DNA from 3 places in the Neobacillus sp. GCM10027624 genome. Region 3 is predicted to be linked to each of the others. Evidence: riboswitches for the same ligand, from Rfam matches in the RefSeq annotation. Region 3 holds a riboswitch; each other region holds the start of a gene.
The links. A riboswitch is a leader RNA that binds a small molecule or an ion and turns the genes downstream of it on or off. The one in region 3 is predicted to bind glycine.
Positions count from the first base shown of each region.

Region 1: another riboswitch for glycine. It lies ahead of glyA (serine hydroxymethyltransferase); the one in region 3 lies ahead of gcvT (glycine cleavage system aminomethyltransferase GcvT).
Region 2: another riboswitch for glycine. It lies ahead of ACFQZ9_RS24035 (ACT domain-containing protein); the one in region 3 lies ahead of gcvT (glycine cleavage system aminomethyltransferase GcvT).

Region 1 is NZ_JBHTHD010000011.1:29,068-39,910, reverse strand. Features, by position in the region: gene lpdA (dihydrolipoyl dehydrogenase) at 1-638, opposite strand, end outside; gene ACFQZ9_RS16400 (iron-sulfur cluster biosynthesis family protein) at 754-1,059, opposite strand; gene lipA (lipoyl synthase) at 1,090-1,971, opposite strand; gene gcvPB (glycine dehydrogenase subunit 2) at 2,060-3,550, opposite strand; gene gcvPA (aminomethyl-transferring glycine dehydrogenase subunit GcvPA) at 3,543-4,895, opposite strand; gene gcvH (glycine cleavage system protein GcvH) at 4,897-5,295, opposite strand; gene gcvT (glycine cleavage system aminomethyltransferase GcvT) at 5,426-6,538, opposite strand; gene sdaAA (L-serine ammonia-lyase, iron-sulfur-dependent, subunit alpha) at 6,550-7,431, opposite strand; gene ACFQZ9_RS16365 (L-serine ammonia-lyase, iron-sulfur-dependent subunit beta) at 7,431-7,943, opposite strand; gene glyA (serine hydroxymethyltransferase) at 7,961-9,211, opposite strand; glycine riboswitch at 9,370-9,470, opposite strand; gene ACFQZ9_RS16355 (amino acid permease) at 9,688-10,843, opposite strand, start outside.
Region 2 is NZ_JBHTHD010000014.1:35,229-46,071, reverse strand. Features, by position in the region: gene ACFQZ9_RS24070 (immune inhibitor A domain-containing protein) at 1-828, shown strand, start outside; gene ACFQZ9_RS24065 (L,D-transpeptidase family protein) at 878-1,366, opposite strand; gene ACFQZ9_RS24060 (LysR family transcriptional regulator) at 1,572-2,465, shown strand; gene ACFQZ9_RS24055 (CidA/LrgA family protein) at 2,569-2,937, shown strand; gene ACFQZ9_RS24050 (LrgB family protein) at 2,934-3,629, shown strand; gene ACFQZ9_RS24045 (aminotransferase class V-fold PLP-dependent enzyme) at 3,675-5,180, opposite strand; gene ACFQZ9_RS24040 (hypothetical protein) at 5,308-5,655, opposite strand; glycine riboswitch at 6,017-6,094, shown strand; gene ACFQZ9_RS24035 (ACT domain-containing protein) at 6,180-6,455, shown strand; gene ACFQZ9_RS24030 (PFL family protein) at 6,474-7,835, shown strand; gene ACFQZ9_RS24025 (DUF2935 domain-containing protein) at 7,947-8,771, opposite strand; gene ACFQZ9_RS24020 (polysaccharide deacetylase family protein) at 8,858-9,592, opposite strand; gene ACFQZ9_RS24015 (TetR/AcrR family transcriptional regulator) at 9,868-10,464, opposite strand; gene ACFQZ9_RS24010 (VC0807 family protein) at 10,487-10,843, opposite strand, start outside.
Region 3 is NZ_JBHTHD010000011.1:424,684-435,526, forward strand. Features, by position in the region: gene comGA (competence type IV pilus ATPase ComGA) at 1-559, shown strand, start outside; gene comGB (competence type IV pilus assembly protein ComGB) at 546-1,577, shown strand; gene comGC (competence type IV pilus major pilin ComGC) at 1,597-1,929, shown strand; gene comGD (competence type IV pilus minor pilin ComGD) at 1,926-2,366, shown strand; gene comGE (competence type IV pilus minor pilin ComGE) at 2,350-2,688, shown strand; gene comGF (competence type IV pilus minor pilin ComGF) at 2,633-3,112, shown strand; gene comGG (competence type IV pilus minor pilin ComGG) at 3,109-3,495, shown strand; gene ACFQZ9_RS18440 (YqzE family protein) at 3,561-3,746, shown strand; gene ACFQZ9_RS18445 (YqhG family protein) at 3,779-4,570, opposite strand; gene ACFQZ9_RS18450 (DEAD/DEAH box helicase) at 4,548-6,236, opposite strand; glycine riboswitch at 6,398-6,485, shown strand; gene gcvT (glycine cleavage system aminomethyltransferase GcvT) at 6,738-7,844, shown strand; gene gcvPA (aminomethyl-transferring glycine dehydrogenase subunit GcvPA) at 7,863-9,209, shown strand; gene gcvPB (aminomethyl-transferring glycine dehydrogenase subunit GcvPB) at 9,202-10,662, shown strand.

The sequences.
Region 1 (10,843 bases), 400 kb from region 3:
TCTGTCGGTAAAATACGATCAGCATATTCAAGCACAGTAACCTGTGTACCGAAGTCCACTAGCATAGATGCCCATTCAATTCCAATCACCCCACCGCCAACAATAATGATGGAATTTGGAAGTGTTTCCATTTCCAGAGCTTCATCTGATGTCATCACATACTTTTCATCTGCTTCTAAGCCATAGAATGTTCTAGGCCGGGAACCTGTCGCAATTAAAATATTCCGCGGACTAATAATGATTTCTCTGCCCTCATTGTTCAATTCAACTAAAACATCTTTTGACTCCAAGATACTGCCTTTTCCATCATAAACATCGATTTTTCCTTTTTGCATTAGATGTTGGATCCCCTTAAAAAGACGTTCCTGGATTTCTTCTTTCCGAGCTTGTACTTTTGAAAAATCAAGTCCAATTTCAGGGGCAATTACCCCAAACCGCTCTGCATTTTTTGTTTGAGAATATAATTCTGCACTTCTTAATAAGGCTTTGGTTGGGATACACCCAGCATGAAGGCATGTTCCACCGATTTTCCCTTTTTCAACAACCGCTGCTGTTAAACCTAATTGAGATGCACGAATGGCAGCCACGTATCCTCCAGGCCCGCCGCCGATAATAACAACATCATATTCTTTTGTCATTTTCGTTTCTCCTTTCCACCATAACAACACCAATAATACCTACCGGAAAACTTTGATTATAAGTAATAAAAATCAGGGGATGCTCCTTGCATTTTAAGGCATATTCAGAATCCCATTAATCGATTTCAATTGCGCAAGCACTTGAGGTAAAGCTGTCTCCAACTAGAAACCCCTGTTCAACTTGATAATCAATTTCTGTTTCTTCATCTAAATAGCGTTTAGTAAAACGATCCAGCCGAATTTGTATCCCATCCATCTCAATGCATAAATCGTTTCGACGCGGTTCATCAAAAACAATTGAAAACTTAACCGACATCCCGCAGCCCCCAGTTACATCCGCATCAATCCGGGGAATTTTTCCTTCCGTCTCAATCATCTCTTTAAGTTTGTCTATCGCCGCTTCTGTTACTTTTAACTTCATAGGATGCCCCTCCTTTTCTCCTATTTGCCCTTATCGCACATTCGCTTTTGCTGCATTGACCTGTTCATCTGCATGATAGGAGGAGCGAACGAGCGGACCCGCTTCGCAATGACTAAAACCTTTTGACATGGCGATTACTTTTAGTTCTTCAAATTCTTGCGGACTCCAGTATTTTTGTACTTTTAAATGTTGTTTAGTAGGCTGCAAATACTGTCCAATAGTCATAATGTCCACATTATTCGCGCGAAGATCATCCATTGTTTCGATAATTTCCTCTTTCGTTTCTCCAAGTCCGATCATAATGCTTGATTTTGTTGGAATAGCAGGATTCATTTCTTTTGCGCGCCGTAAAAATTCAAGGGATCGCTCGTATGTAGCCCTGGCACGAATTTTTGGTGATAAACGTTTCACTGTCTCAATATTGTGATTTAAAATATCTGGCTTTGCATCCATTAAGGTTTTTAAATTTTCATATTTACCATTCATATCAGATGGTAGGACTTCAATGCTGCAAAATGGATTACGTCGCCTTACAGCTCTTACCGTTTCAGCAAAAACCCCGGCTCCTCCATCTTTTAAATCATCACGTGCAACCGCGGTAATCACAACATGTTTTAATCCCATCAACTCCACTGATTCTGCCACGCGCTCTGGCTCTTCCCAATCAAGCTCTGTCGGAAGCCCTGTTTGAACGGCACAGAATCGGCAGGCACGTGTACATACACTTCCTAAAATCATAAAGGTTGCCGTTTTTCGCGATGCCCAGCATTCATGAATGTTCGGACATTTTGCTTCTTCACAGACTGTATGAAGCCTTTTTTCACGCATCATCGATTTTAAGCCAGTATACTGATCATTCGTATTTAATTTTATCTTAAGCCATTCCGGTTTACGTACATACTCAGTTGCCATCTTATTCACTCCTATGAACGGAACATATAATCTGCTAAACGTGAAAATTATCTGTGCGGAGGTATCCCCGCACAGATGGAAGATTTCTTTATACGTTTACAGGTTCTTTTTCTTTTACTGCCGATTCCTCTTTTTTATATCGTAAAATTGGTTGTCTCGCTGCCTGTACTTCATCCAATCGGCCAATCACCGTTGTATGTGGTGCATCTAATACGATACCTGGGTTTTCTTCTACCTCTTTGGCAATTTGAATCATCACATCCGCAAATGCATCCATTGTTTCCTTTGACTCTGTTTCTGTTGGTTCAATCATCAAACACTCCTCAACATTTAGCGGGAAGTAGATGGTTGGCGGATGATATCCAAAATCAAGCAGACGTTTGGCCATGTCAAGTGTTCTGACCCCCAGCTTCTTCTGTCTTGAACCGGATAATACAAATTCATGCTTGCAAATTTGTGAATATGGTGCATCAAAATAAGGCTCAAGTCTTTTACGAAGGTAGTTCGCATGAAGGACAGCCCCTTCAGAAACTTCACGCAATCCTATTGGTCCCAATGTACGAATATAAGTGTATGCACGAACCAAAATTCCAAAATTTCCATGATAGCCTTTTACACGACCAATAGATAATGGATAATTTGAATTCAACACAAATTTATCACCGTCTTTTTCAACGCGTGGTACAGGTAAATAAGGAAGAAGGAATTCCTTAACACCAACAGGACCTGCACCAGGACCTCCACCACCGTGTGGACCCGTAAATGTTTTGTGAAGATTTAAATGCACGATATCGAAGCCCATTGATCCTGGAGTTGTTTTTCCTAAAATCGCATTGGCATTCGCACCATCATAGTATAGTAATCCGCCTGCTTCATGAACTACAGCAGCAATTTCTGCGATTTCTTGTTCAAATAAACCAAGTGTATTAGGGTTTGTTAACATTAATGCAGCGGTATCACTATCAACATGTTTCTTTAATTCATCTAAGTTAACTAATCCATTTTCGTTTGATGGAATCGTTACTGTCTTAAATCCTGCAACGCTCGCACTAGCAGGATTTGTGCCATGAGCGGAGTCTGGAACAAGAACTTTCTTTCTAACTTCACCTTTTTGCTCATGGTAAGCTTTAACCATCATTAATCCAGTCCATTCACCTTGAGCACCTGCAGAAGGTTGTAATGTTACTGCATCCATACCAGTGATTACAGCTAACTCTTCTTGTAGATTATATAAAAGCTCTAATGCACCTTGTACAGTTTCGCTTGGTTGATATGGGTGAATACGGCTTAACCCTGTTAGTCGTGCCACATCTTCGTTAATTTTCGGATTATATTTCATCGTACAAGATCCAAGAGGATAGAATCCATTATCAATCCCATGGTTTTTATTTGAAAGTGCAGTATAGTGACGAACAAGTTGAAGCTCAGATACTTCAGGTAGTTCTGCTGCTTCATCACGAATTAAATGTTTTGGAAATTTATCTTGTAAATCAACACTTTCAACATCACTTTTCGGAAGGCTGTAACCTACACGACCTGAACGACTGATTTCAAAAATTAGATCATTATATTCAACCATTTACAACAGCCTCCAATGCTTCTACAAATTTGTCTATCTCTTCTTTTGAACGTTGTTCTGTTACCGCAATCAGCATTTGATTGTCAAATCCGTAATCAATTCCTAAGTCATACCCACCAATGAGCCCTGATTCAAGAAGTTTAGTGTTTACTTCTTTAACCGGGCGTGGAAGTTCTACAACAAATTCATTGAAGAATGATGATTTGTTTAAAACGTTAAAGCCTTTGTTTTGAAGAGACTTTGCCATGTAGTCAGCTTTCTCAATATTTTGCTGTGCCATTTCACGAACACCATTCTTTCCTAATGCTGACATGCAAATAGAAGAGGCAAGAGCATTTAGTGCTTGGTTTGAACAAATATTAGAAGTCGCTTTATCGCGGCGAATATGCTGCTCGCGAGCTTGCAAGGTTAATACAAATCCTCGTCTTCCTTGTTCGTCATGAGTTTGCCCTACAATACGTCCTGGAATTTTACGCATATATTTTTGTTTAACTGCAAAATATCCGCAGTGCGGGCCGCCAAAGGACATTGGAACACCAAGCGGCTGCATATCTCCGACAACAATATCTGCTCCAAGTTTACCAGGTGATTGTAATAGAGCTAATGCTAGTGGGTTTGAACTTACGATGAAAAGAGCACCAACTTCATCAGCGATATTCTTAATTGCTGTCAAATCTTCAATAGAACCAAAGAAGTTTGGATATTGAACAATAACAGCAGCCGTGTCTTTATCTACTTGTGCTTTAAGTTGTTCTAAGTCTGTTACATCTGTAGCAAGACTTACTTCTTCAACTGAATATTCTTGACCCTTTGCAACAGTGTTTAAAATTGCACGTGATTCAGGATGAACAGCTTTTGAAATCACTACTTTTGAACGTCTTGTAGAAGCAATAGCAAGTGAGGCCGCTTCTGCAAGTGATGTAAAGCCATCGTACATGGAGGAGTTGGCCACATCCATTCCTGTCAACTCACAAACCATCGTTTGGAATTCAAAAATTGCTTGTAATTCCCCTTGGCTGATTTCTGGTTGATATGGTGTATAAGCAGTATAAAATTCTGAACGTGAAATCATATGATCAACAACACTTGGAATGTAATGATCATATGTACCCACGCCTAGAAAAGTTGGATATTGATTTGCATTTAAATTACTTGCAGCAAGTTGGTTCATTTTTTTCATTAAAATAGGTTCTGGATCCGCTTCTGGAATTGTTAATTCACCTTTTAAACGAAGTTCAGATGGAATATCTTCAAATAATTCTTCAATTGAAGACATTCCTAAGAAATCGAGCATTTCCTTTTTATCTTGTTCCGTATCAGGGAGATATCTATAAGTATTCGCCATCTTATTCCTCTCCTTCTTCATTGATAAATGCTTTGTACTCATCTTCATTTAAAAGGGATTCAAGCTCTTCTGGAACCGACATTTCCACTTCTACCAACCAGCCTTTACTGAATGGATGTTCGTTAATTGTCTGAGGAGCATCTTCTAACTCTTCGTTGATCCGGACTACAGTACCCGATACAGGAGCGAAAATTTCAGAAACGGCTTTAACCGATTCGATTGTTCCCATTGATTCATCCGCTGTTACTTCATCATCCACTTGCGGATTTTCCACAAATACAATATCTCCCAACTGTTTTTGTGCATAATCAGAAATCCCGATTCGTACTCGATTTCCGTCTAACTTTAAAACCCACTCATGTTCCTTGCTATATAGTAAAGTTGCAATTGCTTGTGTCATAATATTTTCTTCCCTTCAACTGTTAATTAGAATTTAATAAGTTTAAAAATCACTTTTAAGTATGTTTGTTTAATCAGCCTTTATGCCTTACCCCAGGTTGAGAGTCTGCCAGAGTATCTTTATTACTCTATTAACCTCTTTTATAAAATGGTGTTTTCACAACAACGGCATCAATCAGCTTGTTACGGATTTCCACTTTTAATGGTGTCCCCACTTCAGCATGTTCCGCAGAAATTAAAACAAGTCCAATGCTTTTCTTTAAAGATGGTGATTGGGTTCCAGATGTAACAACACCGATTTCCTCTCCAGCTTCTGAAACTACCTTATAACCGTGACGCGGGATCCCTCGTCCAGTTACTTCAATCCCTACAAGCTTTCGTTTTAAACTGGCTTCTTTTTGGGCGATAAGTGCAGCCTTCCCAATAAAATCGGATTCTCTTTTCAGTTTTACGGCAAAGCCAATTCCTGCTTCAAGCGGACTGATATCACTTAACAGTTCTTGACCATAAAGTGCCAGACGTGCTTCTAATCGAAGTGTGTCACGTGCTCCAAGTCCACATGGCTTTAAGCCGTCCTCACTTCCTGCATCTAAAAGCTTTTCCCAAAGGGTTTCCGCTTGATCAGCAGCTAAATATAGTTCAAAACCATCTTCTCCTGTATAACCCGTGCGAGATACAAGTACATCTGTTACCCCGTCTAGATTGACATGTTGAGCAAATTTAAATGCGCCAATTTCTGATAAATTGATGTCAGTTAATTTTTGAACGATACTTTCAGCCTTTGGACCTTGGATGGCAAGCTGAGCGATTTCATTCGAAATATTTTGGAGCGTCATCTCCCCTTTTGCCTGTTGCTTCATCCAGTCAAAATCTTTCTCTATGTTAGCCGCATTAATGACGAGTAAATATTTTTCATTGTCTAATTTATATACTAATAAATCATCGACCGTTCCGCCGTCTGGGTAGCACATTGCGGTATATTGTGCTTGATTGATGCTAAGCTTGGTTACATCGTTTGTAACCAAGTAGTTAATGTAACTCTCTGCATCTTTTCCTTCAATGAGCACTTCACCCATATGTGAGACATCAAAAAGTCCTGCCTTTATTCGGACCGCCTCATGCTCATCTAAAATACTGGAAAACTGTACCGGAAGTGCCCAGCCGCCAAAGTCAATAACCTTCGCACCATGCTTACCATAAGTTTCAAAAAGTGGTGTTTGTTTTAATGCTGTATCGATCCCCATTGTTATACCTCCTATAATTTCCTACAAAAAAGCCGTTCCTTTACCTGTTTACCTGTTTCTGTCGTTGCCAGTCCTCCAAGAGCTGTTTCCCGAAGTGTCCTAGGCATATCTTTCCCAACCCTATACATCGCTTCAATGACTTCATCACAAGGAATCCGGCTTTCAATCCCGGCAAGGGCCATATCGGCTGCTGAAAACGCAATGGAAGTCCCAATCACATTTCGTTTAATGCAAGGCACTTCAACAAGGCCAGCCACCGGGTCACAAACCAAACCCAAAAGTGATTTCATGGCAATAGCAGTGGCATTCACGGCTTGTTGTGGTGTGCCTCCTTTTAGCTCAACGATTGTTCCGGCAGCCATGGCTGTTGCCGATCCTACTTCAGCCTGACACCCTCCTGCTGCTCCAGAAATAAAGGAACGGTTTGCAATGACTAACCCGAGCATACTTGCTGTAAACAAGCCCATAACTAAATCTTTAAAAGGCGTACCATCATTTTTATGAAGTGAAAACAAAACTCCAGGTAAAATGCCGGCTGCTCCGGCAGTTGGCGTTGCTACTATGACCCCCATCCGGGCATTACCTTCAGAGGTTGCCAATGAAAAGGCCATTGCATTACTTATATAATTTCCTGACAGAGCCTTTCCTTGACTCATGTATTCATACATTTTCACGGCATCACCACCGGAAATTCCACTTGGTGCAGCGGAGTCATCTTTGATACCGCTGTCGACAGCTTCTTTCATTTTGAGCAAACGCTCTTCCATCATGGCAATAATGACTTCTTTGTCTCTACCTGTTTTTTCTGCTTCTATCTTCAACATCATTTCGCCAATTGTTTTTTGCTCTCTTTCACAAGCTTCGATCAGCTCTCTCATGGACTGAATATCCATCATATTGCCTCCATAAGTTCTTTCCTAATTGGTTGATAATGACGAGCAAGGGCTGTAAAATCTTCGCCTGCACTCAAACGTATATGAACCATCTCGTCGTCAATCATAAAAATCTTGGATAAGCCGCCGCCGAGTGATACTCCGCCAACTTTAACAACATAATCGCCGCACTTTGCTGTTACAATTGTTATATTTGGATGATCGTAATACTCACAACTTTCCGCAAATTCAAATTGGTACTGCATGCCAGATTCCTTAGCCCATTCCAATGAATTTTTAATGCGTGAATCATCAGTATCCATCCCAAGTAATCCTCCGAGAAGTGCCTTATCTGTTCCATGACCTTGATAGGTTTCGGCAAATGAATCATAAAATACAATATTTGCTTCTTGTGGATAATCGCCTAACAATTCGTAGATAAACTTTCCGATTGATACCACTCCAGCTGTATGAGAACTTGATGGTCCAACCATTATCGGACCGATAATGTCAAAACAACTCTGAAATTCCATCCCAATTTTCCCCTTTCTTACACTGTTACAGCTTGTTGAAATAACGGATAGGCTCCACAAATCGTTTTTGTTGTTTCCTTTGCTTTCTCAAGCACGACTTTGTCCCCTTTACTCTTCAGAACAGCGGCAATGACTTTCCCGATTTGCACCATTTCTTCCTGCTTCATTCCGCGTGTTGTCAGAGCTGCTGTTCCCATCCGGATCCCGCTCGTAACAAACGGCTTTTCCGGGTCAAATGGAATCGTATTTTTATTTACGGTAATGCCCGCTTCTTCTAATAATTTTTCTGCTTCTTTTCCTGTTAAATTCCACGGACGTAAATCTAAAAGAACGATATGATTATCCGTTCCCCCAGAAACAAGGGCAGCACCTTCATTTTTTAATGTTTCGCCAAGTGTTGCTGCATTTTCAATGACCTGTTTTGCATATTCCTTAAAGCTTGGCTGCAGTGCTTCATTGAAAGCAACGGCCTTGGCCGCAATTATGTGCATGAGCGGACCGCCTTGTATCCCTGGGAACACTGATTTATTAATGGCCTTTATGATGTCTTCATCGTTGGTTAAAATTATTCCGCCGCGCGGACCTCGGAGCGTTTTATGCGTAGTGCTTGTTACAACATCGGCAAATGGAACTGGTGATGGATGAAGACCAGCTGCAACAAGTCCTGCAATATGTGCCATGTCCACCATGAATTTTGCACCAACTTGATCAGCAATTTGTCTAAAGCGTGCAAAATCAATTACTCTAGGGTAAGCACTTGCCCCCGCAATGATCAATTTTGGTTTTTCCCTTTTTGCAATCTCTTCTAGTTCATCATAGTCAATCAATTGAGTGTCCTCTCTCACACCATAGGAGACGATTTCAAACCATTTTCCTGAAACGCTAACAGGGCTCCCATGAGTTAAGTGCCCGCCATGTGAAAGGTTCATCCCCATGACCTTGTCACCAGGCTGCAACAATGCGTAGAATACTGCAAAATTTGCTTGTGCACCTGAGTGTGGCTGAACATTTGCATATTTTGCTCCAAACAGCTTTGTTAGGCGATCAATCGCTGTATTTTCTGCTATATCAACAAATTCACATCCACCATAGTAACGCTTTCCTGGATAGCCTTCAGCATATTTATTCGTCATCACACTTCCCATTGCTTCTAATACATCTTGGCTTACAAAGTTTTCAGAAGCGATTAACTCCAATGTTTGATGCTGACGCTCCTGCTCTTTCTTAATTGCTTCAAAAATAGTTGAATCATTTTGTTGTAATCCCATTTCTAGTCCTCCTTTTAATGGTTCAACTACCCTTTGATGTTTCAAACATGGAATTTATCTTGCTAATTACTGAAGATTTTTATTTCCAAGTAAATCGATAGAAACACTCACTTTTTTGCACGCAAAAAAGGACAGAAAAGGGTAGCATAAAGATTGCTCTACCCTTCTCTGTCCTTTTACCTGAGAGTTTAGTTCCTTTTACGAAAAGAACCTTCCCCTTTGGTGGCATATTAATTATGCGCTCTCCAGAGTTGCGTCCAGTTATGGTTCCATCTACCTGAGAGATTTATTCCAAGGGTCTTTTTGGAACTTGCTCCTTCGGTGGCGTGTTAAATTGCACTCTCCCACAACCGTCATCCGCTCTATTTATTATTATTTTCAGAATAATCGCTAACATAATTCACGTCAAGCTTTTTTTATATAATTTTTGAAAGCGATAACAACAAAAGGTAATTAAGATCTTTTATCGTTTGCTGTTAATTTTCTGCAATCTTTTCCTGATTCACTGGATCTGCATGATTTTCCTTTAGATTCCGTACCTTATAAATAGCAATTAGCATAATAAACCAAACAGGAGTTACGAACAAGGCAACACGAGTATCTTCCGCTAACCCAAGGACAACAAGAACGAATGCAAGAAAAGCAAGGATTAAGTAATTGGAAACGGGATAAAACGGCAACTTGAATTTATTTACTTTTGCCAAATCAGGTCTTACTTTACGGTATTTTAAATGACTGATGACAGTAATTCCCCAAATAAAGATGAAACATACCGTAGAAATACTTGTAATTAGTGTAAATACTCCTTCCGGCATGATATAGTTTAAAATTACGGCAATGAGAATGACAACAGTTGAAAAGAATAATGCATTTGAAGGTATTTTTCGTGAAGTAAGTTTTGCGAATGGTACAGGTGCATTTTTATCCTTGGCCAGTGAGTAAACCATCCGGCTTGTGCTAAAGACAGCGCTGTTACAAGCTGAAGCCGCGGATGTAAGCACGACAAAATTAACGATACCGGCAGCAGCTGCGATACCAACCGCTACGAAGACTTGGACAAATGGGCTTTTCGCCGGATTTATGGCATTCCAAGGATAAATACTCATAATTACAAATAGTGCGCCAAGGTAGAAAATAAAAACACGGATTGGGATATTATTGATTGCTTTTGGGATAACTTTTTCCGGATCTTTCGTTTCGCCCGCTGTAAGGCCAACAAGTTCAATCCCTGTAAAGGCAAACACGACCATTTGGAATGAGAGAATAAACCCATTTATTCCATTTGGAAACATGCCGCCATGGCTCCACAAGTTCTTGAAACTAGACGGCCCTGAATTAGTAGAAAAGCCTTTAATAATCATGACAAGACCGATGAAGATTAGAGCCAAGATGGCAATTACTTTGATTAATGCAAACCAAAATTCCATTTCACCAAAAAGTTTAACAGTTGTAAGGTTCATAACTAACAGAATAACAAGGGCAATTAATCCTGGCATCCACTGTGGTACATTAGGAAACCAATATTGGGTATAAAGACCAACCGCTGTTAAGTCAGCCATGGCAATGGAGATCCAGCAAAACCAGTAGGTCCAACCAGTGATAAAGGCTGCCATATTACCTAAATAGTCTCTC
Region 2 (10,843 bases), on a different contig from region 3:
GATAACGGTTCAACTTGGAAATCATTAGGGAATGCTAATACCCGTTCCGACGTGGTTCCTGAAGGTTATCCAACTATCTTAAATTCAATGCCTGGGTTTACTGGAAAATCGAATGGATGGCAGCCTCAGTCATTCGACTTATCTGAGTATAAAGGTCAAAATATCAAACTTCGCCTTCGCTATGCAACTGACTGGGGAAGCTCTTATATTGGCTTCTTTGCAGATAACATCAAAGTTGTTGCCGACGGGCAAACGATAGTAGATGAGGGTGCTGAAAATACCACTTCTCCTTTTACCTTAAACGGTTTTACCAAAATGGATGGTAACAAATTAACTGATCACTACTACCTACTTGAATGGCGCAATCATAAAGGTGTTGACGAAGGTCTTGCCCATATTGCACGAGGTAAATCATTAATGAGCTATGATGGAGGTTTAGTAGTTTGGTATGTTGATGATAGCTATACCGATAACTGGACAGGTGACCATCCTGGAGATGGATTCTTAGGTGTAGTTGACGCCCACTTAGGTAATGACCTAGAATGGCTCTTAAGTACTGGAAAAACTGCCGAAGCAAGCACTCGCTACCATATTGCCGATGCTGCCTTTGGTTTAGATCCAACATCCGGTCTAAATATTGACTATCCAGGTGTACAAACATTGAATGAACCAAGTCAACCAGCTGTATCATTATTTAATGACAGCAACTCATTCGAAAACACATTTATGCCAGATGCCGGTCGAAATATCGGTAACTATGGCCTAAAAGTTCGAGTTAATGGCGAATCCAAAGACAAATCCGTCGGCTCAATCGTAATCTATAAATAACTGTAAGAAAAAGGTCGATTCTTTGTGAATCGACCTTTTTCTTTAGAAATTATTGATGAATAACCACCCGCGTTCCATTCGGAACAGTATCAGCAAGCTGGAGGACATCCCTGTTATACATTCTTACACAGCCATGGGAGACGGCCTTTCCAATCGAACTTGGATTATTTGTCCCATGGATTCCATAGCCTTGTTTGGATAGTGAAAGCCACATGACTCCAAAGGGTCCCCCGGGGTTCATTTGCCGGTTGACAATCACGAACTCACCCGTTGGAGTATTCGTCAGCATTTTCCCAACGGCAATAGGAAAAATTTTCACTAACTTTCCATTGTGATATAATGCAAGTCTTCTTTTACCAACAGAAACATCGATGGAATAAGGAATCGTATATGGGTCAGGCAGTCCTGGAATTTGTACTTTTTGACCTACCTGTAAATGTCCAATTCCGGGGTTTGCTGCGTAAAGATGATGCAAATTCACCCGATAATCAGCAGAAATCGACGCAAGTGTTTCCCCGCGTTTTACGATATGAATCATGACTTCCCACCTTTTTAATTCATAAATCTTATATGTGAACTTTGAGAATTGTCCAGCTCCAGCACTTGCCGGAGCTGAACAAGGCGCTTCCACTTTTCTTATTAGCATATGCCCGGACAAGTTTGCCGTTGCCAACATTAGAGGCAGAAGCTATTATGAACTTTACTATTCAATCGATATAATAAGTCCAGAGGAGGTATTAAAAATGGATATACGTCAGTTAAAATATTTTTTGGAAATTGCCAAACACAAAAGTATTACAAAGGCAGCAGAATCTCTCCATGTTTCACAGCCGGCCCTTAGTAAAATGATGAAAGGCCTTGAAGAGGAGCTCGGCATTCCACTCATCATTCGCTCAAATAAAACAAGTGATATCACAGACGCAGGCTTAATTGTCATGGAGTATGCTCAGAAAATGCTGCTGTTAATGGATGAAATGTCTACAACCCTTAATGATATGACCAATCTATCAAGAGGGCAAATTCACATCGGCATCCCTCCTATCATTGGCAGTCTCTTTTTTCCAAAAGTCTTGGCAAAATTCCACAAAACCTACCCGAATGTACATATCAATATAACTGAATATGGGGGAGCAAGAGTCGTAAAAAGTATTGAAGAGGGAGAGTTTGAATTAGGAGTGGCAGTCCTTCCTGTTTCAGAAAAAGATTTTGATCTGTATCCAATTGTCGAGGAGGAATTGAAATTATTAGTTCATTATGATCATCCCTTTGCAGATCGTGAAATGGTACACCTCCATGAATTAAAAGATGAGGAATTTATTTTTTACAGTGAGGAATTCGCTTTGCATCAATTCGTCCGTGATGAATGTATTAATCAAGGCTTCGAACCGAAAATATTATATAAAAGCTCTCAATGGGATTTTATGTCGGAAATGGTTGCGGCCAATTTAGGCGTAACCGCCCTTCCCGATTCTATTTGTCACCGTGTCCTTAATCCTGAAATTAAAATTATAAAACTGCGCCCAGTCATTCCGTGGAAGCTAGCCGTGATTACGAAAAAAGGGCGTTATATATCATACGCCTCTCGAACCTTTATAAATTTTATTCTCAGTGCAAAGCAGCTGTTTCATTATAACTAAAAGTAATGCATCTGATTCCAAATATGTATTTTACGAATAACTAACTTCATCGTAACATTACCTAGTAATAACAAATGATGCTTTTTCAAGGAAGGTTGTTAGGATGAAACTACTGAAAATTTGTTTACAAATCGCATGTATTTATTTATTTCTTATACTTGGAATGGCAATCAAGTCGGTTATCCACGGCCCCATTCCAGCATCCATGATTGGCTTAATCCTATTATTTATCGCATTAAAGCTAAAAGTGATAAAACTTGAGTGGATTGAACAAGGCGGAAAATGGCTGCTCGCCGAATTGCTGCTCTTTTTTGTTCCATCTGCTGTAGGAGTAGTGAATTATAAAGAAATCATGGGCATTGAAGGGATTGAAACGATTGCTTTAATCATTTTTAGTACGATTATCGTTATGGGAACAACCGCATTTGTTTCTGAAAAAATCTATAATCATAGAAGAAGTGATGCGCTATGAAAATTATTTTTTTCACAGCGATTACGTATATACTTTATTGCTTTTCTAAAAAGGCTTACGTGAAATGGACTTTTCCATTATTCCATCCATTATTGATTGCGCCGCTTGCATTAATTGGACTAATTAAAATCATGCATGTTTCCGCAGATGCCTATTTAGCGTCTACGAATATTCTTACTTATATGCTTGGACCAGCAACAGTTGCTTTTGCAATCCCGATCTATAAGCATTATCCTTTGATAAAAAAATATATTGGAAACATCTTAATCAGTATTACAACCGGATGTTTGATCGCCATTTTTTCTTCATTGGGGCTTTCTAAACTTATTCATTTAAATTCAGATTTTGTTGTAAGTATCCTGCCAAGATCCATTACGACACCTATTGCCATTGAAGTATCAAAGGAAATCGGCGGACTGCCTACTTTAACAACCGTTTTTGTCATATTGACTGGAGTAGTTGGTGGTGTTGTGGGCCCGATGGTGATGAAGGGATTATCGATAAAAACGCCTATTGCCAAAGGTCTTGCACTTGGAATGGCTGCACATGGTGCTGGAACGAATAAAGCGATGGAATATGGTGAACAAGAAGGAACCTTTTCAACGCTTGCAATGATTTTTGCTGCTTGGATTACCCTGATTTTTGGCTTTTCCCTCATTCCTGTATTAATGAACTTTATCCATTTACAATAAAAAACTGCCTTTCAAATGGTCGAAAGGCAGTTTTTCCGATTTAAATCAATCACTTAACCGGAACAGTGGTGCCATATCCTCGCGAATATGGTGTATATAGAAATAGTCATTACTCGCCGGATCGTAAACATAATCCTTTTTCCAAACCTCGATATTCGCAATAATTTCTTTTATTGCATGAATAAACAACCAAATTTCCTCATTTGTCATAATCGGATGCAAGGAAAATCGGACCCAGCCAGGTTTTGTAGATAGATCTCCATGGTTAATTTTATCTGTTATTTGCTTTGAAGCAGGTTGATCAATCTGATATAAATAATGACCATATGTTCCGGCACATGAGCATCCACCCCGGACCTGAAAGCCAAAACGATCATTCAGCAAACGAACAATTAAATTATAATGGATATTTTCAATGTAAAAAGAAATAATTCCTAAACGGTTTTTTAAATGACCGTCTAATATGTGAAAGGTTGGAATTTTTTCAAGCTGTGGTAATAGGATTCCAAGCAGCTCTTTTTCTCTTTTTAATATATTTCCAACGCCCATTTGATCTTTTAAATTCACGCAAAGGGCTGTGCGAATTGCTTGCAAAATTCCAGGTGTTCCTCCATCCTCTCTGAGTTCAATATCTGGATAATAATGATGCTCCCCCCAGGGATTGGTCCATAGTACAGTTCCTCCCCCCGGATGGTCCGGTACCTGATTTGAATAAAGCCTTGAATCAAAAACTAATACCCCGCTTGTTCCCGGCCCTCCTAAAAACTTATGCGGCGAGAAAAATATCGCATCTAACTTTTCTAAAGGATCTTCCGGATGCATATCGATTTTGACATACGGTGCAGATGCAGCAAAATCGATAAAACATAATCCTCCATGTTGATGCATGATTTTTGCTAATTGATGATAGGGGGTTTGAATTCCCGTAACATTCGAACAAGCCGTAAAAGACCCTATTTTCAATGGACGTTCACGATATTTCTGGAGAAGCTCCTCCAATTGCGGAACATCAATCTCTCCGGTTGAGCTAGGTTCTAAAATGACAACCTCCCCGATGGTCTCAAGCCACGTAGTCTGATTTGAATGATGCTCCATATGGGTGATAAAAATAACGGGGCGCTCTTTTTCAGGAATTTGCAAATACCCTCTTAACTGTTCGGGGACCCGCAACCCTAAGATTCTCTGAAATTTATTCATAACTGAGGTCATCCCAAAGCCATCAAGAATAAGCGAATCCCGTTCATCCGCATTTACATGCTCTTTTATAATCTTTTTTGATTGTTTATAGATAGCGGTCATCATTAAACTCGTTGTATTGGACTCAGTATGGGTATTTGCCATAAATGGTCCAAATACCTCAGATATTTTCCGTTCGATTGGACGGTAAAGACGCCCGCTTGCCGTCCAGTCCGTATAAATGATTTGCTTTTTTCCATAGGGCGTTTCATATTCATGATTGATTCCGATCACTTGAGAACGAAATCTTTGAAAATATTCCTCCAGGTTTTCTGGCAGTGTATAGGTTTTACTGCCGATCATGGCGGTGATCATCTGCTTCACCTCTCCTCTATCTGTTAATCAATATATGCAAGGTGAAGGAATGCGGGTTCAAGTTCTTATACATCATAAAAAGCAGCTTTATATCGTAAAAGCTGCTTCCATCGGGATATCTTCTTACCTATGAAACATTCAATTTAGCTGATTCTTTCCGAGTGACTTCATCAATTTTTTGGATAAACATTTGAAAAACCTTTCGTTTCTCTTCAAGATCTCGTATGTACACCTTTAGTTGGTTATAACTTTCCTCAAAAGGTTTATGGTACATTTGCCGAATACTTTCGATGATCTCCTCATTTACCGTTGATTGAATCACTTGTTTCGTAATGTTATATTTATATGAATATACCTTTAACTCCTGCGCTACCTCTTCATATTCTTTGTCGATTTCACCAAGGAAATTGGATATATCCTCTTTCCACTCTTCCAATGATTTTTGTAAATATGATTTTACTAGTGTCTCTTCCATAAAACCACCGCCTTTTAGTCTTATATCTTAGTATAGCGGTGTTTGTTTACATAATAATTTCTGTCCGTTTACAATATAATTATTTTTAAATCAACAAAGACTTAACAAATTGTTAACATTTTTTTCATCCGTTTTTAATCGTTTCCGGTTATTATCTTTATTGTAGGTCAAAGTTGTCCGGGCTTAAAATACTCTGGTTAGGAGTTCACATGTTGGAGTGAGTTTTTGGCTATGATGCTAAGCTCGAACAACGGCCACACAAATTCTACATATTTTTCTTATTGACTGAAATCTTTTTCCTTGATAAGATTTGTTTAATTCAATATAGCAGGCTATGATGGTTGTGGATCACACTATAACCGGAGCAGCTTCTGGAGAGACCGCGCATTTGCGGCGCCGAAGGATTCACAATCTCAGGCAAAAGGACAGAAGAGAAAGTTGTACATAAAACTACACACTCTTCTTTTACCGTGAGATTGGATCTATCCAATCTTTTTTTTATTTTATTCATAGAGGTGGAAGAAATGGAGCGAAGACGAGCAGTTGTAAGTGTAATTGGAAAGGATCAGGTAGGAATTATTTCAAAGGTAACAACCATTCTTGCAAACAACAACATGAACATTCTTGATATCAGCCAAACGATTCTACAGGATTTTTTCACCATGATGATGATTATTGATGTTACCGGAAAGGTAAATTTAAATAGATTAAGGAATGAATTGACCCTTGCCGGTGAAGATATGGGATTAAAAATCAACATTCAGCTTGAGGAAATTTTCCAAGCGATGCACCGCGTGTAAAAGGGAGAGATCGTTATTATGACAATTGCAATGGATGAAATCCTACAGACGATTCGCATGGTTCAAATGGAAAATCTTGATATTCGTACGGTAACGATGGGCATCAGCCTCCGGGATTGTGCCGATTCTGATTTTGAAAAAATGAATATGCGAGTCTATGAAAAAATCACGAAATACGCACAAAACTTAAGAGAAGTGGCCGAGGAAACCGAGAAGGAATTTGGAATTCCAATTATAAATAAAAGAATTTCCATTACACCGATTGCTGAAATTCTCGGCAATGCAACAGCGGAACAAACTGTAGAGCTCGCGAAAACGCTTGACAAAGCGGCAAAACAATTAGGAATTGATTTTATCGGCGGCTTTTCTGCACTTGTTCATAAAGGAACCTCAAAGGGTGACGAAACATTGTTAAAAGCCCTTCCGGAAGCACTGAGTGTAACGGAGCGTGTTTGCTCTTCTGTTTCGGTTGCAACCACCCGGACAGGGATTAATATGGATGCCGTTAGAGAAATGGGTTTTATTATTAAAGAGGCGGCTGAAAGAACGAAGGATCAAAACGGGATTGCCTGTGCGAAGCTTGTTGTCTTTTGTAATCCCGTAGAGGATAACCCTTTCATGGCTGGAGCTTTTCATGGAGCAGGGGAAGGCGAAGCAGTCATCAATGTTGGTGTAAGCGGTCCAGGGGTTGTTTTGAGCGCATTGAAACGCTACCCAGATGCTGACCTAGGCGAGGTTTCTGAAATTATCAAGAAGACAGCCTTTAAAATTACTCGTGCCGGTGAGCTGATAGGCAGAGTGGTAGCCAACCGGCTTGGTATTCCGTTTGGGATTATGGATTTGTCATTGGCCCCAACAAATGCTTTAAATGATAGTGTTGCCGAAATTCTTGAAGAGATTGGACTCGAACGAGTGGGAACGCACGGGACGATTGCAGCACTTGCACTAATGAATGATGCTGTGAAAAAGGGTGGTGCCATGGCGAGCTCTTATGTAGGTGGATTAAGCGGCGCTTTTATCCCCGTCAGCGAAGATAACGGGATGATTCGCGGTATTATCGATGGCGCACTAAATTTATCGAAGCTTGAAGCGATGACTTGCGTATGTTCTGTTGGTCTAGACATGATTGCGATAACAGGCGATGCAGCTCCTTCAACTCTTTCAGCAATGATTGCGGATGAAGCTGCCATCGGGATGATCAATAAGAAAACGACCGCCGTCCGGGTAATTCCGGTTCCGGGAAAAAAGGAAGGCGAAATGGTCGAATTCGGCGGCCTCCTTGGCAGAGCACCTGTCATCGGAGTGAACCCATTTAGCTCCCAAAAACTGATTAATCGCGGAGGAAGAATCCCAGCTCCGCTGCAGGCACTGATTAATTAAAACAAAATGGATGAGGGTCCGACAATTGTTGGAGATGTTCTCCTATTGTCGTTTGACCCTCTCCTATTGTCGGATAACTCTCACCCATTGTCGGATACCTCTCCTAAAAATCTAATTAAACGATGGCTTCCTCAAAGAGCAATTTGTGCTTTCGGCTTGAAGCTCAGGAGCGAATTCCGCTAATTTTTTCACGAAATAGCAGGTCTCCGGAAAATGATGCTCCAAAAACCGTAAAGTCGTTTTATTTAAGATCCGGTCTCCTTGATATTTTTCAACCACCGACCTTATATACCCATTCATTTCAATAACCGTCTTTCCTACCTCCAATGCCAATTCTCTCTGTCTAGGAAACCCTTGCTCTGTAAATCTTAAAAACCCTTTTACATGATGGTTTTGTAAAATAAACATTTGAAATCTCTGTGCATATAGGTCTGTTTGCCGATCAACCGCTAACTCTATTGGATCTGTGACATTTCTTAATAAAATAATATGGCCAAGCTGATCCTCCAGCCATAAATCCAATAATTGGTCTAAACGCAGCGAAACCGGCTCCTGTCCATTTACATAAAAGGATAGCAACCGCAAATACTCTTGATTTTCATTTAGCGTGCCGTTCAAATAAGTAGGAGATAAATTAAGATTGATCTCGTTTTTTATCCGCAAATTTTGCAAATGGCCTTCAAAACGGTAATACTCATATGCGACTGGATAGGCTTGTTTAGCAAACGAAATTAACTCACTAGAACGATAATCCAACGCCGGATTAATTTTTCCAAGACTCGTTTCTAAATTAGCAAATGATTGAATAAACCTTTTTGCTATCGAAACTTCCTGTACTTGTTCCACTGATAAATGGTCCCGTACAAAAATCGCATGATCATAAAGAATTTCAGTCCAAAATAAATGTTCTTCCCACACACTGATTGTAGCAGCCATAAACACAATCCCTCCCCTATCTAAAGCATATTCCGCGTTTGTCCCATTAAAACCCTAAAAAAACGATTACGATTTTCGTAACCGCCTTAATCCATATTTACAATTTTTGCAAAATCGTCTAATGATGTGGAATATTTGATATATGTCCTTGGAAGAAGATAGTGTTCGTTTTCAATTCCTTGTTTGATATAAGGACCAGGACTTGTAGTTAATCCAAAAAGATAATAATTTTTTGTCTCCGTCACAACCCTAGGATTAAAATTCCCGAAAGGATAGGAAATCGCGATCACTTCTTTATCAGTTATTTTTTCTAATGCCCTTTTCGAATCTCTTAATTCTGAGTCCAGCTTTTCTGTTTTAGTCAAATCTGGATGGGTCGCGGTATGAGACTGGATAGAAATCAAACCGGATTTAGAGAGCGTTTTTAAATCATTTGACGATAAACGGTTCGTGCGGCCAATAAAATCCGTGATGATAAAAAAGGTACCAGCTGGTTTAAACTGATTGGTTTGAAGTTTTTGAAAGACTTTTAAGGCAGTCAAATTATTTTTATAGCCATCATCAAATGTGAGGAAAATCGGCTTCTTAACAAGATCAATATTCTGCCATTGCTCAAACGTTAATAAGGTAAATCCATGGTCCCGCAAATATCCAATTTGCTTTTCAAAATTCTCTGGGGTTACATATAATTCCTTTTGACCGTGTCCTGTAAATTCTGCAATGGAATGATAGACTAAGATGGGTACCTTCTTTTGTGCAAACACTTCTGCCGGACAACTGATAAGCAGAAATCCAAGGATAAGAACTAATAATTTATACATAGAATTCCTCTCTTCTTCTAATAGCTTACTTATATTATTTCTATAGAGAGGTCGTTCTATGAACGATGTCATACAGGATTTATAGAGGCTTTTGCGATTGGTGTATGCCTACCCAATGGTATAAAAACATTAAAAAGATATATATAGTAAATTAAAAATGATGAGAGTTACATATGCCGGATGATGGCCTTTTCTAAGGTAACCTCAGTGAGTTTAGGCCCTCATTCAGCAACCTTATGGAAAATAGCACCTAAATCCCCCCATAGGAAGACTCTTTAAGACAATGTCTTCATAATAAGTTGAAAAATATCACTCATATCAACTTTATCCTCTTCTGAAGACGTTAATATTTGCGTTACCCGTAACCCATAGGAAAAAGTCATCAACAATATTGACATTTTCGCTGCATCAATATTTGGAGGAATCACACCATTTTCCTGACCCATTTTGATCCATTGGGTTCCCGTCTCTTTACTGTAATTAAAAAGATCATTAAGAATTTTTTTTACCTTTTCATTCTCCTGACTTAGCAGATAAATAAAGATGAGATTGCCAATATCTTTCGTATTTTGACGCGAGTGGAAAAATTGACCAACCACTCCAAATCGGCTGCCATCATGTGCTTCCTCAATCGAGCGTGTAATTGTCTTATGAAATTTTTCATTCATTTCGGTTATTTTCGATTTCAATATCAGTCCAAATAATTCGTCTTTGCTATCTACATAATGATAAATGGCACCTTTAGAAAGTCCGGATTTTTCAATGATATCCTTTAAGGTAGTATTTCTACAGCCCTTTTCTAAAATGATTTCTTCTGTAGTGGATAAAATATGCTGAAAGCTCGGATTATCGTAAATTGTTGAATTCGTCATGATTACTACCTTCCCTGCTTGTTTAATTATGAATGATTAGGTCTAACCGTTTTTTGGCATACCTGCGATAAATAATGGTAAAAAGAATCGCTGCCCCAATGACGCAATAAAAGACAATTTGAGAAACAGCTAAAAAAGTAGAAATTGAAAGTTCAAATACCAAAATGACCCTCAACACTGCATCACCAAGTAAAGCAATACCCCAAATTGCAGTCATGACACGAAGTACAAAACGGAAATACGGTACTTCCCAGTTTTTTGTAAACTGTCCCTTTTTTACGGATTCGTCACTTGCACTAAATCGAATCGCAAAATGATAGATCAATGGCTTCCCCAAAAATAACGACCCAATAAAAATGAGTCCTAATAAACCAGTGAC
Region 3 (10,843 bases):
ACTAGAAGACCCTATCGAAAAAAATTATGATTCCGTCCTGCAGGTCCAAGTAAACGAAAAAGCGGGGGTCACCTATGCCACCGGATTAAAAGCTATTTTGCGGCATGATCCGGATATCATTATGGTAGGAGAAATAAGGGACAGTGAAACAGCAAAAATTGCTGTTCGGGCAGCGCTTACGGGGCATTTAGTTCTATCCACAATGCATACAAGGGATGCGAAGGGAGCGGTTTATCGGCTTCATGAATTCGGAGTGAATTGGCTGGAAGTAGAGCAAACACTTATTGCCGTAACGGCACAGCGCTTGGTGGAATTGACCTGTCCATTTTGCCAGGACGACTGTTCGCCATTTTGTTATTCATATGGTAGATGGAAAAGAGCAAGTGTGTTTGAACTCTTATCAGGGAGGAATTTACAATCAGCAATGAGGGCTGCAAAGGGGGAAAATATTGAACCACGCTATAAGACGATCAATCAAGTAATCAATAAGGGAATTGCACTAGGTTATATAAAAGAGTCAGAATATGAACGGCTGGTATACAATTATGAAACATCGTAAATGGACGGTAAATGAACAAGCAACCCTTTTAAAAAGAACAGGTGAATTATTGGCGAGAGGATATCCGATTTCTGAGGCTCTTGAGTCCATTTCCCTTCACCTTTCCACTAATCGAAAGGAGGAGCTTCATAAATGCTTAATTGGTTTAAAAACTGGTTTATCGTTTCATGAGGTTTTAGATAAGCTTGGCTTTCACAAAGATTTAGTTGGTTTTGTTTATTTTGCTGAACAACACGGCAATTTTGCGGAGGCACTTTTAGAAGGCAGCGGGATGGCTTTGGTAAAGGAAAAGGATTTGCAGAAGCTCTTAAAACTGCTCCAGTATCCGCTGCTTCTTATTTTCATTACCGGCTTTCTGTTTGTCTTTGTTGAAAATACACTGCTGCCAAGGTTTACAACCCTTTTTAAATCAATGGGACTTGAGGCTAATTTTTTCACGAAAGTAATTTATGCTTTTGACCAATATTTCCCTAAGATTCTATTGGGGATATTTACTATTTTTCTTCTAGCAGCTATGTATTACTTTTTTGTTTTCAGAAATATGTCTATCCTTCTTCAACGATCTCAGTTAGTTCGTCTCCCAATTGCAGGAAGGGTTCTCAGATTGTTATTTACTCACTATTTTTCCATTCAGCTCAGCTTTTTACTTGCAGGGGGAATCTCAGTCTCTGAAGCCTTACTGCTCTTTGAAAAGAACCACAGACAACCCTTTTACAGCCAACTTGGGAAGGAGATTAAAGAAAAGCTGGTAACCGGAGAAAAACTCGAGTCTATTTTAGCCGCATTTTCTTTTTTTGAAAAAGAATTTCCTATGATTGTTAAGCATGGACAAGCGAATGGAAAGTTAGAACAAGAACTGCAATTTTTTAGCCGGCATTGTGTAAATACAATGGAAGAAATAATTGAAAAAAGCTTTAAAATGATTCAGCCTATTTTATATCTTTTTATCGGATTTCTTGTCGTGTCGATGTATTTAGCTATTCTATTACCGATGTTCCATCTAATGGATGGAATTTAAAAACTGGAGGTTGAAAAAGATGCTGAAAAAATTTGAAAATCAAAAGGGTTTTACACTAATTGAAATGATGATTGTTATGTTAATTATTTCTGTATTGTTAATTATCACAATTCCGAACATCACAAAACATAATTCAAATATCAATGACAAAGGTTGTCAGGCATTTGTGAAAATGGTACAGGCCCAAGTTCAGGCTTATGAAATGGAAAAGAAAAAACTGCCTACAAGTGTTGAGGATTTAGTTGCTGCTGATTATTTAAAAGAGGATGCAAAGGGCTGTCCTGATGGAAAAACAAAGGTAGAAATACAAGCCGACGGAAAAGTTGTAGCGGTGGCAAATACGTCTGAATGAAAAATAACCAAAATGGATTTACTTTAATCGAATCATTATTGGTTCTCGCGATCTTTTTAATCCTATCCTCGATTACTGTCTTTTCTGTAAAGCCACAAGCGAATCGTATAGAAGATGAAACCTTCATTTCCCAGCTCAAAACAGACTTATATTTCGCCCAACAATATGCTATTTCCCATCAACACGAGGTCTATGTAGGCTTTTCGGAAAACGAATATAACTATTATATTTATGAGCGCAATGATCTTCCACGGCTGGTCGAGCGATATTATTCAAACGATATTCATGTATATCCGGGGACACTATCGTTATATTTTCGGTTTCTACCGGATGGAAATATAAGTAAATTTGGTTCGTTCACGATTGTAACGAAGGATAAGCAATATCGTGTTACGTTTTTGATTGGAAAGGGAAGGTTTTATGTCACGGAAGAATAGAGGCTTCTTTTTACTCGAGCTATTATTGTCGCTATCGGCCTGGTTTATGATGTGTCTGTTTTTTATGCCGATTGTCATTGATTTAAACAGTCAATCCAAAAAACTCAAAATCGAAAAAATGGCCAGGCAGCTGGTATATGAGGAACTCGAGGCTAAAATTATCGAGGGAAAATTAGACACCAATTATTCTGTATTACAGGATGGAATAGAATACAAAATCAGCTGGAAAGACCCTGCATTTTCCGGAGAAAAAGAGGTGTGTGTAAATGTTGAGGAAACCGCCTTTCTTTCCAAAACAGAAATTTGCGGTATGCAAGAATGAAAAAGCTTTTACATTGATTGAATCTCTCTTTGCCCTAGCCATATTTTCTATCCTTGTCTTTTTCATGGCTCCACTAATGCAAATAGTTTTAAATAATAAAGCAATTCAAGGGGAAGACCAACCATTGGAGTGGGAGGTTTTTAGCAGTCAATTAAAGAGGGAAGTCCGATCTTACATGAAGGTAGAGGTCCTTTCAGGAAGACTATTTTTAACGAAGGATGCAGAAACCATTCAATATGAAAGGTACGGCACTAACGTCCGAAGAAGGGTTAATAGTACTGGAAATGAAATCGTGTTACAAAATGTATCTGATGTAGTTTTTGTACTATTAAATAACGCTGTAAAGGTTACTGTAAAGGACACATGGGGAAAACAATATTCAATTGTTATCTACTCCTTTATTAGTTGGAATTCAAGTCCATGAAAAAAAATCAGGCAGGCTTTACCTATCCCCTTACATTGTGTGTCCTCCTTGTTTTTTTCTTATTTTTATCCATACGTGTTGAACAGCTGTTAGCTGAGAGGAAGGTTGCAAATCAAACTGCGATACTGTTGCAAGAAGAGTACTATTTCCTTAGCTCAATCAAAAAGGTGGAAAACATGCTAACATCCACCGGAACCATTCAGACAAAAGGATCTTTTAAGTATATAAACGGGGCGATGGATTATCAGGCTGAGGCTCCTATAAGTAGTGTTCAAAAGGTTAATTTCACACTCCGTTTTAGTTCAGGAATAACTGTTATTGGAATTGGCTATTTTGATATTAAATTAAAAAGGATTATCAAGTGGGCAGAAAGTAGAGCTTGAAAAAGGTCGTTTGAATTTGTAAAACATGGACATACTTGTATTGAAGGATAAAGGCAGGTGTGTCGATGAAAACAAATGATTATGTAAAATATATGACGCAAACCATTGTAAAATATGCGGACCAACCAAAGGATGAACGAAAAAGAATGCGTACAGAGCGTAAGCAAGCACAAGCATCCTTGTGGTACCGGTGGTTCGGAATCCTTCCTTATATTTTTTACTCTGAAATGAAAAGAAGAAGAAAAAGGTAAAGAAGCAGATGTATGTCTGCTTCTTTACCTTTTTAGATTGCTTTTTCTGTCAAATAAAACAGTCCGCCGTTGATAAACGAGATATTAATTTTTGGTTCATATTGTTCCTGCAGTGCTTTTTTTTCTGTTTCGTAGCTCTCATTTTCTTCTTCACAATCCTCATAAAAATGGTCTAAAAGCTTTCGGTCCATATCCCATCTTTTACGGGCTTCCTCTGCCCATGTATGATCATCACCATCAATAACATTTCTTAGATAATTTTCAATTCTGGTCATTCCGCTTTTTGGTTTAACTAATGGAGATAAGGTAAAGGAGTAATCCGGAATTTTGGGCGTTAGCTTTATTTTCGATAAGCGCTCATGGAAATCTTCGACCATTTGACCATTTATTAGCTGCAAACCAATCGATTTAAAAATATCTCTTTTTCGATCACACTGGTAGGATATTTTCACATTCATACAAAGCCAAGGTAATAATGGTGTTTGTCTATTATGCAAGCTGTGATTTTCATAAAGCCGAATATAACCTGCAAGGTTTTTTGTAGAAGTAAATATTTGATGCAATCTAGGTGATCCCAAATATATGGTTTCCCCTTTTACATGATCAGGTGCCCGCTGTTGGTCTGTAATAAAGGTAAGCTTCATCGGATTCGGAATTCCGCCTGTTTTCTCAAGATAATGCCAGTAAAAGGGGCGATTCATCAATTCTTTATCAAGTTCAATCGTTAATTGAGTAGTTAAATATCCAGGTTGGTTTTCGACAATTTCACATTCGTTGGCTTCAAAATACTTTATTAAAAAGTTATGAATTTCCTGCTGCTGCATGTGAATCTCCTTCCTTTATGTCTCTTGCGAACTCAATCATCGATGAGAGGTTTTCCATTTTTATCCTCATTTCCCCTTCGGAAGAAGATTGCCCAAATATGTCGATTAAATGGTCCTCGATATTACCAAAATCAAGTTTTGTTAAAATATCATCAAGTTCGCCAATTACCTTTTCAAATAAATCAATTTTTTCGTATAGAAGTTTTAAAATATGTTCTTCGACCGTATTTTTGATGGCAAAATTATAAATCATCACATCTTTTTCTTGGCCGAGACGGTGAATCCTGCCAATTCGCTGTTCCAGTCTCATAGGATTCCACGGTAAATCAAAATTAATGATATGATTACAGAATTGAAGGTTAATCCCTTCTCCACCGGCTTCTGTTGCAATTAAGACTTGAACATGCTTTTGAAAGAGTTCACGCATCCAGTCTTTTTTACCGCGTTTAAAACCTCCCCTGAACGGTACGGAAGAAATTCCATGCTGTTTTAAATACCATTGCAAATATAATTGTGTGGCCCGATATTCTGTAAAAATAATGACTTTGTCATTTACCTTCTGAATTAATTCTAGCGCTTTTTCAGCTTTTGAGTTTTGCTGGACGGCCTCAACTTTTTTAATCAAATAATTAATTTGTTCTTCAAAGGCAGGAGATGGATTTTCCTTTTTTTGCAGCATGTTTTTTAGTGTATAAAAAACGGCTTCGCGGCTGCTGCATGCTTCTCTTTGTAATGTCATCACAGAAAAGGCACTTGTTTGAACCCAATCTCCTTCACTTCTTAAATCATTAATGGCCTCATATAGATCTTTTTCTGATGATGAAAATTCAATTGGAATGGTTTCAACATGCCTTTTGGTCCATTCAATCCCGGTGTCAGCTCTCCGATTACGAATCATTACTTTATTGACTAATTCCTTTAAATGCTCATTATCATTTAAAGAACGGGCGTCCCGTTTATATTTTTCATAAAAGGCTGTCTCGCTTCCCAAATGCCCCGGTTTTAAAAGGGATACTAGGTTGAAGATTTCTTCAATTCTGTTTTGAATCGGGGTTGCTGTTAACAATAAACAAAATTTCTTTTTTAAATTTTGAACAAACTCATAGTTTTTCGTTTTGTTATTTTTCAGCTTATGGGCTTCATCGATGATAATAAGGTCATAGTTTTGATTGTAAATAATATCGCGATGCGGATTTCGTTTTGCGGTATCAATGGAGGACACCACCACATCACATTGTTCCCATACATAACTTTTTCTTTGCGAAATCGCCGGAATAAAAAATTTGCTATTTAGTTCCATTGCCCATTGTGTAACCAGGGAAGCAGGGACTAGAATCAATACCTTTTTAACCAAACCGCGAATCATGTACTCTTTTAAAATAAGACCAGCTTCGATGGTTTTACCTAGCCCAACCTCATCAGCGAGAATTGCTTTTCCATTCATGTTTTCAATGACTTGTTTAGCTGTTTCGAGCTGATGGGGAAGGGGAGTTAAATGCGGCAGATGGCTGGGTGCCTGCAGTCCCTCAAATTCGGGGATGACAAGATGTTTTTCAACCTCAATTGCAAGTTTAAAAAGATCCCAATTTCCCCATGGACCATCATGTTCAATCCTATGTAAAAAGTCATCCTGCCAGGAGGAATCGAATTCTATGTGAACAGACATGGTTTTCCAGCTCCTTTTCTGTCAGATACCTATTGCTCAAAATATCATTTTAGGGTAGGATGTTAGTAGCTTAGAAAGTTTTAAATTTTTGTAATAAAGTAAATGATTTTGAAGATGTATTTATTTTAGTATTACCCATATGGAAAATATTATAAATGCGGATGATAACAAGGGGAGAGACTACTCGTGTAGCGCCGAAGGAGCAAACAGAAATGTGAATCTCTCAGGCAAAAGAACTCTTGTTTGACGCAGCTCTGGAGAGTGCTTCAGTTATATAGGAGCCACCAAAGGGGAAAGCCAATATCGGTAAACTTTCAGGTGCAAGGACAGAGACCTTCTTTAATTTAAAAAGGGGGGGCTCTGTCTTTTTTTCTGGGGAAAAATATCTTAGAAAAAATGTAAAACTTATTCTAGAGATATAACGTCTCTTATGGGTATGTTTTCTCTACGCACCATCTTGTTATTTTTTTAATAAAATTTTCTGAAAAAGGGGAATTCAATATGGCTGATTTAAAACGCACTCCATTATTTGAAACCTACAAGCAATACGGGGGTAAGACAATCGATTTTGGCGGCTGGGAGCTGCCAGTCCAATTTTCAAGCATTAAGGAAGAACATGAAGCCGTTCGTACAAAAGCAGGTTTATTCGATGTATCTCATATGGGGGAAGTTGAGGTTAAAGGACCTGACAGCTTATCCTATTTGCAAAAAATGATGACGAATGATGTTTCTAAACTGAAGGATGGCGGCGCTCAGTACACAGCGATGTGTTACGAAAACGGCGGTACAGTGGATGATTTGCTTGTTTATAAAATGGAAGATAATCATTATCTACTCGTGGTAAATGCCTCCAATATTGAAAAAGATTATAAGTGGCTTGAAGACCATCTTGAAGGTGATGTTACCCTTAAAAACTTGTCTGAACAAACAGCTCAACTGGCCATTCAGGGACCACTTGCAGAAAAGGTACTACAGAAGTTGGTTAAAGAATCCGACCTAAGTCAAATTGGCTTTTTCAAATTTCAGCAGGAAGTAAAAATTAATGGCAAAACGGCCCTTGTTTCTAGAACTGGTTATACTGGGGAAGATGGGTTCGAAATTTATTGTAAGTCAGACGATGCGGTTGACCTTTGGAATGCTATTTTGGAAGCAGGTAAGGAAGAAGGAGTTCTTCCTTGCGGATTGGGCGCACGTGATACGTTACGCTTTGAGTCCGTTTTACCGCTTTACGGTCAAGAACTTTCTCCTGAAATTTCACCACTAGAAGCAGGAATTGGTTTCGCTGTAAAGTTAAATAAGGAAGCAGATTTTATTGGTAAAGAGGCATTAAAAGAACAAAAAGAAACTGGTCTTCCTAGAAAAACGGTTGGGATTGAAATGATTGACCGTGGTATTCCACGTCATGGGTATTCCGTTTATAAAGGGGAAGAGCTCATTGGTGAGGTTACTACAGGTACGCAGTCCCCAACATTAAAGAAAAATATCGGGCTTGCACTTATTCCAACACAATATGCCGAATTAGATGGTGAAGTTGAGGTTGAAATTCGCGGAAAACGTTTAAAAGCAAAAGTAATTCCAACACCTTTTTATAAAAAAGAAAAGAAATAATGGAAGGGAGTTAGGTTTATGAAACATCGCTATTTACCTATGACTGAAGAAGATAAGAGAGTAATGCTTGAAACCATTGGCGTTTCCTCCGTTGATGAACTTTTTAGCGATATCCCGGAGCAAGTACGTTATAAAGGTGAATACAACATTAAAGCTGCTAAATCAGAGCCTGCTTTAATGAAAGAACTACTTAAAATGGCAGATCGTAATGCAGACTTGAAAAGAAATGTTTCTTTCTTAGGAGCAGGCGTTTATGACCATTATATGCCTGTTATTGTCGACCATGTTATCTCACGTTCAGAATTCTATACAGCCTATACACCATATCAGCCTGAAATTTCTCAAGGGGAGCTTCAAGCAATATTTGAATTCCAAACGATGATTTGCGAATTAACGGGAATGGACGTTGCCAACTCTTCTATGTATGATGGCGGAACAGCATTAGCTGAAGCAGCAATGCTTAGTGCCGGTCATACAAAACGAAAAGTAATTTTAGTTTCAAATGCGGTTCATCCGGAATATCGTGACGTACTTAAAACCTATGCAAAGGGTCAGAACTTAAGCGTAGTTGAAGTACCAGTAATAGACGGTCTAACAGATTTAAATGAATTAAAAGGCTTAGTAAATGCCGATGTTGCTGCAGTTATTGTTCAATATCCAAACTTTTTTGGCAGAATCGAACCATTAAAAGAACTAGAAGAAATCATTCACGCCAATAAATCAATGTTTGTCGTATCAAGCAATCCACTATCTCTTGGAGTATTAACACCTCCGGGCAAATTTGGTGCTGATATTGTCATTGGGGATGCACAGCCTTTTGGTATTCCATCCGCATTTGGCGGTCCGCACTGTGGATACTTTGCTGTTACTGAAAAACTAATGAGAAAAGTTCCGGGTCGCCTTGTCGGACAGACAACAGATGACGAAGGACGCCGTGGTTTTGTTTTAACCCTGCAGGCACGCGAACAACATATTCGCCGTGAAAAAGCGACTTCAAATATTTGTTCTAACCAAGCTTTAAACGCACTTGCAGCTTCCGTTGCTATGACCGCTCTTGGCAAAAAAGGTGTTCGTGAAATGGCAGCAAACAATATGCAAAAGACTCAATATGCGAAAAATGCCTTTAAAGCGGCAGGCTTTGAAATTGTCAATGATGGTTTTTCATTTAATGAATTTGTAATTAAATTGAATCACCCGGTAAAAGAAATAAATAAACAGCTTTTACAAAAGGGAATCATTGGCGGTTATGATTTAGGTCGTGATTATTCAGAACTTACCAATCATATGCTGATTGCTGTGACTGAACAAAGAACGAAGGAAGAAATCGATACTCTTGTAAAAGAATTGGGGGATTTGCATGCATAATCAAGATCAGGCGCTCATTTTTGAACTTAGTACACCTGGCCGAGTCGGATACAGCCTCCCAGAGATGGATGTTCCGGAATTAGAATTAAATGACCTTCTTCCTGAAGGATATTTACGCGCAGATGAGCCTGAGCTTCCTGAAGTTTCTGAGCTTGATATCATGCGTCATTATACAGCACTTTCAAAACGAAACCATGGCCTTGATTCAGGATTTTATCCATTAGGATCATGTACGATGAAATATAATCCAAAAATTAATGAAAATGTTGCCCGCTATAATGGCTTTGCTCATATTCATCCCCTTCAGGATGAAGACTCTGTACAGGGTGCATTGGAATTAATGTACGACCTTCAGGAACATTTAATCGAAATTACAGGGATGGATGAAGTAACTCTGCAATCGGCTGCAGGTGCCCACGGGGAGTGGACCGGGTTAATGTTAATCCGTGCTTTCCACGAGGCTAATGGTGATTTCAACCGGACAAAGGTTATTGTTCCGGATTCAGCCCATGGTACAAATCCTGCGTCTGCAACGATTGCTGGCTTTGAAACCGTTACAGTTAAGTCTAATGAAAACGGTCTTGTTGACCTTGAGGATTTAAGAAGAGTGGTTGGCGAAGATACAGCAGCGCTAATGTTGACGAACCCAAATACACTCGGACTTTTCGAAGAAAATATTGTAGAGCTAGCTGAAATTGTTCATGATGCAGGCGGAAAGCTTTATTATGATGGAGCAAACCTTAACGCTGTTCTTTCAAAAGCAAGACCGGGGGACATGGGATTTGACGTTGTTCACTTAAATCTTCATAAAACCTTTACTGGCCCACATGGCGGCGGCGGACCTGGTTCAGGTCCTGTCGGTGTAAAAGCTGACTTAATTCCATTCCTGCCAAAGCCAGTTGTCGCAAAACGCGGGGAAGACTATGTGCTTGATTATGATCGTCCACTCTCAATTGGACGCGTGAAGCCATTCTACGGAAACTTTGGTATTAATGTCCGTGCTTACACATATATCCGTTCAATGGGTCCTGACGGCTTAAAAGCTGTTACTGAAAACGCAGTTTTAAACGCAAACTATATGATGAGAAGACTTGCAGATCATTATGAGCTTCCATTTGATAAGCATTGTAAGCATGAATTTGTATTAAGCGGGAGACGCCAGAAGAAGTTGGGTGTCCGTACATTAGATGTTGCAAAACGTCTGCTTGATTTCGGATATCATCCACCAACTATTTACTTCCCATTAATTGTGGAAGAATGCTTGATGATCGAGCCGACTGAAACCGAAGCAAAAGAAACCCTAGACGCTTTCTGTGATGTGATGATTCAAATTGCCAAGGAAGCAGAGGAGAATCCTGAAATCGTTCAAGAGGCGCCACATACAACCATCGTTGGACGTATGGACGAAACAAAAGCAGCACGTAAACCTGTGTTAAGATATAAGAAGAATTAATTGATCTTTCGGTGGGTGGATTCTATTAAGGAATTCACCCTCATCTTTTTATAGAAGTAAAGTAATTATTCCCAAGTGCTAGGGAAGTCAAGACTCTAGGAACCACTAGTGGCTCCTAGAGCCCGTAATTGGGTTGAAATCAGTGTAGTAAGAACGATCAAGGGGTTATAGTGCCCGTAAG